3 regions of the Phyllobacterium sp. YR620 genome follow, and region 3 is predicted to be linked to each of the others. Evidence: riboswitches for the same ligand, from Rfam matches in the RefSeq annotation. Region 3 holds a riboswitch; each other region holds the start of a gene.

Region 1 (3,273 bases), 540 kb from region 3:
AAGCCGCCGCGCTATCTCAAGGCGGGCGACGTCATCGAGCTTGGAATTGAAGGCCTTGGCAACCAGAAGCAGGTGGCGCGCGCCGACACCTGATCATTTGCGACAAACCAAAATTGAAAACGAGATTACTGGGCAATTTCAGGAGCAAGACATGACCCGCATCACCGATCTTCGGGTTTTCGACATCCGTTTCCCTACGTCGCAGGGGCTTGACGGTTCCGACGCGATGAACTCGGATCCGGATTATTCGGCGGCCTATGTCGTTCTTGATACGGACAAGGATGGTCTTGCCGGGCACGGCCTCACATTCACCATCGGGCGTGGCAACGAGATTTGCTGCCTCGCCATCGAAGCGATGAAGCATCTCGTCATCGGACTTGAACTCGACTGGGTGAAGGAAAATCCGGGACGCTTTTGGCATTTCATCACCGGCGACAGCCAATTGCGGTGGATCGGGCCGGACAAGGGCGCCATGCATCTTGCCACCGGCGCCGTCGTCAACGCCGTCTGGGACTTGCTGGCCAAGGAAGCCGGCAAACCAGTCTGGCAGCTGGTCGGCGAGATGACGCCGGAGGAAATCGTCAACATTGTCGATTTCCGCTACCTGACCGATGTTCTGACCCGCGACGAGGCACTCAACATTCTGCGGAAAGCCGATGCCGGCAAGGCCGAACGCATCGCTGCCCTCAAGGCCGAAGGCTATCCTTGCTATACGACCTCCGCCGGTTGGCTAGGCTATTCCGACGAAAAGCTGCGCCGACTTTGCCAGGAGGCTGTCGATGCCGGCTTCAACCACGTCAAGATGAAGGTCGGGCGCGATCTCGAGGATGACATCCGCCGGCTGACGATCGCCCGCGAGGTGATCGGGCCAGACCGTATCCTGATGATCGATGCCAACCAGGTCTGGGAGGTCAACGAGGCTATCGACTGGGTGAAGAAGCTTACCTTCGTCAAGCCGTTCTTCATCGAGGAACCGACGAGCCCGGATGATGTCGCCGGGCATCGCAAGATTCGCCAGGCGATCAAGCCGGTCAAGGTGGCGACCGGCGAGATGTGCCAGAACCGGATCATGTTCAAGCAGTTCATCGCTGAAGGTGCGATCGATGTGGTCCAGATCGATTCCTGCCGCATGGGCGGGCTCAACGAGGTGCTGGCGGTGCTGCTGATCGCGGCGAAATACAATCTGCCGGTCTGGCCGCATGCGGGTGGGGTTGGCCTCTGCGAATATGTGCAGCATTTGTCGATGATCGACTACATCGCAGTATCGGGCATCAAGGAAGGGCGGGTCATCGAATATGTCGATCATCTGCACGAGCATTTCGTCGATCCCTGCGATATTCGCAATGCCGCCTATATGCCGCCTTCGATGCCGGGATTCTCGATCGAGATGAAGCCGGAATCGATCAGGCAATATCTGCATCGCCCAATGGTATGATCGGCGAAGGCGCCACAAATCGACAGCGCCCGGGTTCAAGGGTGCGGCGCACCATTTGACCGAAATGCTGCGTGTCGCCGTTCGTAAATGCGATGTCGTTTCCGCACCTATCCTTTTCCAAAGCCCGATGCTTTTATCGTGACCACTTGAGGTGCCGCTTTCTAGGGAAGGCGGAGAATTGGGAAGCCGGTTAAAACCCGGCGCTGCCCCCGCAACGGTAGTGGAGTAAAACGCGGCAAAACAGCCACTGGGAGTGCACCCCGGGAAGGCGCCGTGAAGTCTGAAAAGGCAACTCCAGAGCCCGGAAACCAGCCTTGAGGGAAAACCGACTGATCGCGGTGGGCGATCAAGGAGCATGGCTTTGTGCGGTCGACAAACGTTGGCTGTACGGACGTTCTTCTCCGTCACCACCAGTCAGTTCTTTGCAGGCTTAAGGCGAGGACGCGACATGGACATTCGCAATGAACTTCTCCGGAATCTCAGAAACCGGAAACCGGGCTACGGACTGGAACAGGCTTTCTACTCAGACCCAGACTATTACCGTCTCGACATGGAGACGATCTATTATCGCGACTGGCTGTTCATCGGCCATGATTGCGAAGTCGCCAAACCCGGCAATTATTTCACCTTGCAGGTCGGCGACTACCCCGTCGTCATCGTGCGCGACCGCCAGGGACAGATTCGCGCCTTCCACAATTCCTGCCGTCATCGTGGCTCGCGCATTTGCGCGGGTGAGAAGGGGAGCTCGGCAAAACTCGTCTGCCCCTATCACCAGTGGACGTATGAGCTCGACGGACGTCTACTTTTTGCCCGCCAGATGGGTGACGATTTCGACGCGAGCCAGTTCAGTCTGAAAACGGTGCATTGCGAGAGCGTCGGTGGCTACATCTTCATCTGCCTTGCGCAGATCGCGCCCGATTTCACCCCGACACGAACCCTGCTCGAGCCGTACCTTGCGCCACACCGGCTGACGGAAACCAAGGTCGCCTTCCAGAGTTCGATCGTCGAAAAAGGCAACTGGAAACTCGTCTGGGAGAATAACCGCGAGTGCTACCATTGTGCCGGCAACCATCCTGAGCTTTGCAAGACCTTCCCGGAGGCGCCGAGCGCCACCGGAATTCAGGATTCGAAGGAAGATCCGGAAATGGTATCGCACTGGGACAAGTGCGAGGCTGCCGGTTTGCCAAGCGTATTCCGCATCGCTGAAGATGGGCAGTATCGGGCGACCCGTGTTCCGCTCATCAACAATGCCGAGAGCTATACTCTATCGGGCAAGCGCGCCGTCGGCCGTCAGCTCAGCGACGACGTCAACGCCAGGAGCATAGGTTCGCTCCTGCTCTACCATTATCCAACGACGTGGAATCATATCCTTGGCGACCATGCGATCTCTTTCCGTGTCCTGCCACTCGGTCCGAACGAGACGCAAGTCACGACCAAGTGGCTGGTTCACAAGGATGCGGTTGAGGGCGTCGATTATAATCTCGAAGAGCTGACGCATGTCTGGCTGGAAACCAACGATCAGGACCGTCGCATCGTCGAAGAAAACGCGTTCGGCATTCGCTCGCCGGCCTATGAACCTGGTCCCTATTCGGTCGAGCATGAAGGCGGCGTCCTTCAATTCCTCGAATGGTACAGCAATGCCATGGAAGCGCGGCTTTCCGGCGATACGAAACTCAGCAGGGTTGCTTGAATGAACATTGGCGTTTCCCAGAATTATCCGCACCTCGACCAGATGCAGCCGTGGAACGACCGGCTGCATCTTCTCGAATGTCTTTCGGTCGTCGAGGAAGCGCCCAATGTGAAGACCTTCACCTTCCGTTCGGATAATCATAACTGGT
Region 2 (3,273 bases), on a different contig from region 3:
TCAAGAGCTTTTCCGCGTCCGCCGGCTTGATCTCGCCCTTGCTGTTTTCGGCAGCGATGAGGTTCGGATCGACCCAGATCGGCTTGCCGTCCTTGCGCCAGTAGAGCGAGAACGTCCAGCGCGGCAGGCTTTCGCCCGGATACCATTTGCCCTGCCCATAATGCAGGAAGCCGCCGGGCGCAAAGCGATCGCGCAGTCGGCGGATCAGCATGTCGGCCTTTTCGCGCTTGGTCGGGCCGACCGCATCGGTGTTCCATTCGCCGGATTCGAAATCGTCGATCGACACGAAGGTGGGCTCACCGCCCATGGTCAGCCGCACGTCGCGCTGCTGCAGCATCGCATCGACCTTGTCGCCCAAGGCATCGAGCGCTGCCCAGGATTCGTCCGAGAACGGTTTGGTTATGCGCGGGTGTTCGGAGACGCGTGTCACATGCATGTCGAAATTGAACTCGACATTGGCGGGTTCGGCCATGCCGGAAATCGGGGCGGCATTCCTGTAGTGCGGCGTTGCGGCGAGCGGAACATGGCTTTCGCCGGTCAGAAGGCCCGAGGTCGGATCAAGTCCGATCCAGCCCGCGCCCGGCAGATAAACCTCGCACCACGCGTGAAGGTCGGTGAAATCCTTGTTCGTCCCCGCCGGGCCATCAAGGGCGACGAGATCGGGTTTCAACTGGATCAGATAGCCGGAGACGAACCGGGCCGCGATGCCGAGATGGCGCAGGACCTGTACGAGCAGCCAGCTGGAATCGCGGCAGGAACCGGTCGCGACGCCGAGCGTCGTATCGGGCTCCTGAACGCCGGTTTCCATGCGGATGACATAGCCTACCTCACGCTGGATACGCGCATTGAGGTCGACGACGAAATTCACCGTATTGGTCGGGTTGCGGTCGATCGTTGCAAGAAACGCGCTCAGCAGCGGACCCGTTGGCTCCGGCTTCAGATAGATCGAGAGGTCGTCCCGGATATCCTCAGGATAGGCGAAGGGCCACGTCTCCGCGATCGGCTCGACGAAGAAATCGAAGGGATTGTAGACCGTCATGTCCGCGACGAGGTCGACCTCGATCTTCAGTTCGGTGACAGGCTCGGGAAACACAAAGCGGGCAAGAAAATTTCCGTAGGGATCCTGCTGCAGGTTGACGAAGTGATTGGAAGGACTGACTTTCAGGGAGTGGCTGAGAACCTTCGTACGCGAATGCGGCGCAGGCTGCAGGCGAATGACCTGAGGTCCGAGCATGATCGGACGGTCATATTTATAGTGCGTCAGATGGTAGACCGCAGCGTGAATTGCCATATCGCCTCAAATAACTAGCCGCGCATCGCGCGAAACAAACTGAAACCTAAACTACTCTCTTTCATAGGGCACGTCTTAAAATGTCCCATTGCCAATTATTTTAGCACTTGAGAATTTTGCCGTATAAACGTGCTTGCCAGCGGAGAAATCCCCGCATAGCATCCGCGCCGATGGTTTCTCCGGGATGACAACACCGGAGGTGAAAAGGGAACACGGTGAGGCGTACCCAACAGGGACCGAGACCGTGGCTGCCCCCGCAACTGTAAGCGGCGAGCGTTGCCTGACGATGCCACTGATCGAACGACCGGGAAGGCCGGGCAAAGCTGAGACCCGCGAGCCAGGAGACCTGCCATCAAGCAAATGATTCGAAACCGGACGGGGTGTGCCGGGAGCGATGCGATGTTGCCGTTTACGGATGACCTTGAGCAACTGCTGAGGCGTCCCGTGATTGGAATATCCACGTTCCCTGTTCCTGTCCTCATGAAGGACAGGTATGCACATCGACCCTCATCATCATCATCGCCTGTGCCCGCACCCTGGCTGGATCCTGCCGGTTGACATTGCTTCGCGTTTGCTATCATACGATATAACATTACATCAGTTGATCGAAGTTTCCTGGGTGCGAAAATTTTCGATTGCCGGAAAACGCCAGCCATGAATTCCATCCTTCTCACCGCTGACACGGTCAGCTATCGAATCGGCGGCAAGTGCCTGGTTGAGGCTGCATCGCTGCAAATTTCACGCGGATCGCGGCTCGCCATTATCGGTCCGAACGGCGCCGGCAAATCCACGCTGCTGCGGATGCTGGCGGGGCTTGCGGCGCCGACAAGCGGGGCCATTCACATTGAAGGCGAGAATATTAACCGCTTGACCCCGCTGGATCGGGCACGCCGCTTCGCCCTCGTCGGCCAGACGGATACGCCGGACCGCCAGTTGCGCGCCATCGACTACGTGGCGCTTGGCCGTATCCCGCATGGCGGGCGCTACAGCGCCGGGACGGATCGCGAGATCGTTGGGGAAGCCATGGACCGTGCCGGCGTCGCGTCGTTTGCGGCGCGGACGGTTGGTTCGCTGTCCGGCGGCGAGCGGCAGAGGCTGCAGCTGGCGCGCGCTCTCGCCCAGCAACCGGCGATCCTGTTTCTCGACGAGCCGACCAATCACCTCGATCCGAAGGCACGCAGCGCCCTGCTTTCGCTCGTTTCCGGGCTCGGCATCACCACCGTCGCCGTCCTGCACGACCTGCCGCTCGTCGCGCCGTTCGCCAGCCATGTCGCCGTCATGCATGCCGGCAAGATCGTCGCCGCCGGCACGCCCAACGAGACATTGACCCCGCGCATTGTCAGCCAGGTGTTCGACCTCGACGTCCTGCGCCTGCGCCACCCGCATCAGGACCGCGAACTCATGGTGTTCGACGTTCCCGGCCCCGTTCAATCTGATAAGTCACGGAGACTCCCATGAAAAAAGCCCTCATCGCGCTCGCGCTCACGCTGCTATCCGCGCCGGCATATGCCTTTCCGGTCACTGTCGACAATTGCGGCACGCCGCTGACTTTCGACGCAGCGCCGAATCGCGCCGTCATCCAGGATATCAACATGAGCGAGATGGCTTTTGCGCTCGGCCTCCAGCCCTCGATTGTCGGCGTGACCGGCATCACCGGCTGGTACAAGCTAGATGAGGCGTTCAAGAAACAGCAAGGATCGATCCCCGAGCTTGCGCCGAAATATCCGACCATCGAGAACCTCGTCGCCGCCAATCCCGATTTCTTCTTTGCCGGCTGGTACTACGGCATGAAGCCGGGCGGCGACGTTACGCCGGACACGCTCGCCCCCTACGGCATCAAGACGCTCGTCCTGACCGAGAGCTGCGTTCATCTCGACAAGAACCGTCCCGCCGCCTCGATGGACCTGCTCTATGGCGATATTGAAAAGCTCGGCAAGATTTTCGGCAGGGAAGCCGAGGCCGACAAGCTGGTCTCTGGCTGG
Region 3 (3,273 bases):
ATAGGGACCCTTCGAGCAGCTTTCGATCAGATCGTACTGCTCGTCGGGCTTGCGCGAGTGTTCGCGCTTGCGCGACGAAAGATAGTTCACCTGGCTGCGGCCTGGCGCCAGTGTGCGGGCGTTCTTGCCGCGAACCCCGAAGAGCAAGACTTCGGTGACGTTGCGGAAATAGAAGCCGACGCCGCGCCCGTCAGAGCCGCCATCCTTGCGCACCTTGTGCCAGATGATGTTCGACTTGTACTCGAATCCCCAGGATTGCATCACCCGCAGCCCTTCCGGCAGCAGCGCATTCGGCACCCACAGGTAGAGATGCGCGGGTTGCGCCGTCAGGTCGGCGATCGGCAGGGCGCAGATATCGTCGGTCGTCATCGTGCCGTAGCGCGACAGGCGCTTGTGCTCCGGAGCGACCTTTCCGGTGCGATTGGTGAAGCGCCACGGCGGATCGGCAAGGACGGTGTGATAACGCTTTCCTGCGGTTCGTTTCGCCAAATCTATGGCTGCGTCCATAACTTCAGCGTTCACGACAAACCTCCGGTGAGAAAAGAACGAAAGCAGAACACATAACGATTGTCAATCGGAGACGATTCGCCTTTCCAGTGGGTTGTAGCATGCCATAGGCGCAAGGTATTGCCGAGCCGCAATAGTTCACCGAATTCTCATGACTCTTTTTGACAGATTCATCAGGGATATTTGCTGGTGTTGCCCGCAGTTTTTCATAAAATGCGGCGGCTTTCACGGCGCATATTTTCAGGAGCGTTTATGAACGACCTTTTTTCAACCGGCCCCGAGATATTGCCCGCGCGCAAGCTCAGCGGGCGTGTGAGCGGCCTATTCGAGGCACGCGCCGGCGATTTTGTCACGGCGCCGTCAGCGGAACTCAACGTCACTTTCGACGGAATTGTCGGTGATTTCCATGCTGGCCCGACGCGGAAATCCGGCGGTCGCGAGCCCTGGTATCCGCGCGGCACCGAAATGCGCAACGAACGGCAACTCTCGATTCTTGCGCCGGACGAACTCGTACAAGTTGCAGCGGGCATGGGGCTTGCCGAACTCAGGGCCGAGTGGATCGGCGGCAACATGCTGATCGACGGGATCCCGTCGCTTTCGATGCTCCCGCCGCGGACGCTGATATTTTTCGAGAACGGTGTCACGTTGAAGGTTGACGGTCAGAACGCGCCCTGCAAGATTGCCGGGCGCTCGATCGGCGAACATGCGGGAACGGCCGACCATACCGCGACTGCGCTCGATTTCGTTCGGGTCTCGCGGCGGATGCGCGGCATCGTCGCCTGGGTCGAAAAGCCTGGAACGATCGGCAATGGCGAAAAGGTGGATGTGCGCATTCCCGACATTGGATTTATCGCCCCTGAGGCTTGCGCGCGCCCGGGAATTGTGGCGAATGATCAGGCAGGTCCGGTGCCTGCGGCAAGCGTTGCGGGAGAATCGGGAAGCCGGTGCAAATCCGGCACGTGCCCAACGCTGTAAGGGGGATGGACGCGCATTTGCCACGGAACTTCCGGAAGGCGCGCGGCTCAGTTGAACCTCAGTCAGAAGACCGGCCGGACCTCATAGCTCGAACCGCGTGGACGGCGGCGAGAGTTTCAAGCGTTGTTGGGAGCAAACAATGCACGATAAATGCCATGGTCCGACTGCCGCCGACAGTTTTTCCAAAGATGAACGCGCGGCGGTCTACAAAGCCATCCATACGCGCCGCGATGTGCGCGACCAGTTTCTTCCCAAGCCCATACCCGACGAGGTGCTCATGCGCCTGCTCGATGCGGCCCACCATGCGCCTTCGGTCGGCTTTATGCAGCCCTGGAATTTCATCCTGATCAGCGATCCCGAGCGCAAGCAGGAGGTGCACCAGGCCTTCACCCGCGCCAATGAGGAAGCGAGGGCAATGTTCACTGACGATCGCCAGGCGCTTTATGCTGCGCTGAAACTCGAAGGCATTCTCAAGGCGCCGCTCAACATCTGCATCACCTGCGATCGCACCCGTGGCGGGCGCGTCGTCCTTGGCCGCACCCATAACCGTCAGATGGACCTCTACAGTACCGTCTGCGCAGTGCAGAATCTCTGGCTTGCAGCGCGCGCCGAGGGCATCGGTGTCGGCTGGGTCAGTATTTACCACGATGCCGACATGCGCCGAATTCTCGGCATTCCCGCGCATGTCGAGATCGTCGCCTATCTCTGCGTCGGTTACGTGGATGAGCTCTACCAGGCGCCCGAGCTTGAGCAGCGCGGCTGGCGCAAGCGACTGCCCCTGGATGAACTCATTTTCCGGGACCGTTGGAGTGGATGCGATGATCCAGGAACGCTCAGCTCGGATCATCCTCATCCGGATCAAGCAGGCGTGTCGCCCGCCACTCCGTCAGTTTCCGGTTGATCGCTTCCAGAACGAAGAAACGCGCCGACTCCTTGTCGTAACCGTCGTCGCGAAGCACGTCGTAATCCGTATGCTGATGCCGGACATGGGCTACCGCCGCCAGCCACACCGCAATCGGCGGCGGCAGCGTCTTCATGTGCGGGGCATTCGCGGCGGCGCGGATCGGCTCGGAATCGGAATAGGGTACGGCCGGTAGCAGAAGTGTCAAAGCCTTATTGATGGCGCGCTGGCGGTTCGTTCCGATGCTCATGCCACTATCCTAGCCGATTCTCGTCCTATTTCAGGCGCGGCAAAAAATGTCGTCAACGGCAAAAACAACTTGCTTATGCGACGTTTGTCACATAAACATATCTTTATGTCTTTTGAGGATTGGAAGCATGGACAAGCGTGATCTTAACCTGGACCTGATGGTCGATACGCTGAAAGCGGCAGCTGAGCCGAGCCGCCTGCGCATCCTCGCGCTCCTGTCACGCGGCGACCTTACCGTTTCCGATCTCACCTCAATCCTTGGCCAGTCGCAGCCGCGCGTGTCGCGGCATTTGAAGCTGCTGTTCGAGGCCAGCCTCATCAATCGATACCAAGAGGGTTCCTGGGCTTATTTCCGCCTGGCCGACTCGCTGATCGTCGGTGATATCGCCCGTTCGCTGCTCGACCGCCTCGATTTTTCCGATCCTTTGCTCGAACGCGACCTCGAGCGGCTTTCGTCTGTGAAGTTGCAGCGGCGCGAACGCGCAGCCGCCTATTTCAGCGCCAATGCAACGAGCTGGGATATGATCCGGTCGTTGCATGCGCCGGATGGCGCGGTGGAAGCAGCGCTCCTCAAGATCGTCGGCCGCAAGCCGTTTCAGGCGATGCTCGATGTCGGCACGGGGACGGGCCGCCTGCTTGAA

Evidence for each region. A riboswitch is a leader RNA that binds a small molecule or an ion and turns the genes downstream of it on or off. The one in region 3 is predicted to bind cobalamin.
Region 1: it holds a riboswitch for cobalamin, as region 3 does, so the genes downstream of both, BLR72_RS00585 (aromatic ring-hydroxylating oxygenase subunit alpha) here and bluB (5,6-dimethylbenzimidazole synthase) in region 3, are expected to answer to the same signal.
Region 2: it holds a riboswitch for cobalamin, as region 3 does, so the genes downstream of both, BLR72_RS15485 (ABC transporter ATP-binding protein) here and bluB (5,6-dimethylbenzimidazole synthase) in region 3, are expected to answer to the same signal.

What each region holds. Positions count from the first base shown of each region.
Region 1 covers NZ_FNJP01000001.1:127,145-130,417, forward strand. The annotation lists gene BLR72_RS00575 (fumarylacetoacetate hydrolase family protein) at 1-93, shown strand, start outside; gene BLR72_RS00580 (L-fuconate dehydratase) at 152-1,435, shown strand; cobalamin riboswitch at 1,568-1,767, shown strand; gene BLR72_RS00585 (aromatic ring-hydroxylating oxygenase subunit alpha) at 1,884-3,125, shown strand; gene BLR72_RS00590 (FAD-binding oxidoreductase) at 3,126-3,273, shown strand, end outside.
Region 2 covers NZ_FNJP01000004.1:266,341-269,613, reverse strand. The annotation lists gene BLR72_RS15490 (transglutaminase family protein) at 1-1,291, opposite strand, end outside; cobalamin riboswitch at 1,446-1,660, shown strand; gene BLR72_RS15485 (ABC transporter ATP-binding protein) at 1,946-2,749, shown strand; gene BLR72_RS15480 (ABC transporter substrate-binding protein) at 2,746-3,273, shown strand, end outside.
Region 3 covers NZ_FNJP01000001.1:664,316-667,588, forward strand. The annotation lists gene BLR72_RS03080 (MT-A70 family methyltransferase) at 1-522, opposite strand, end outside; gene BLR72_RS22865 (hypothetical protein) at 868-1,230, opposite strand; cobalamin riboswitch at 1,395-1,576, shown strand; gene bluB (5,6-dimethylbenzimidazole synthase) at 1,622-2,383, shown strand; gene BLR72_RS03095 (DUF2293 domain-containing protein) at 2,316-2,633, opposite strand; gene BLR72_RS03100 (ArsR/SmtB family transcription factor) at 2,761-3,273, shown strand, end outside.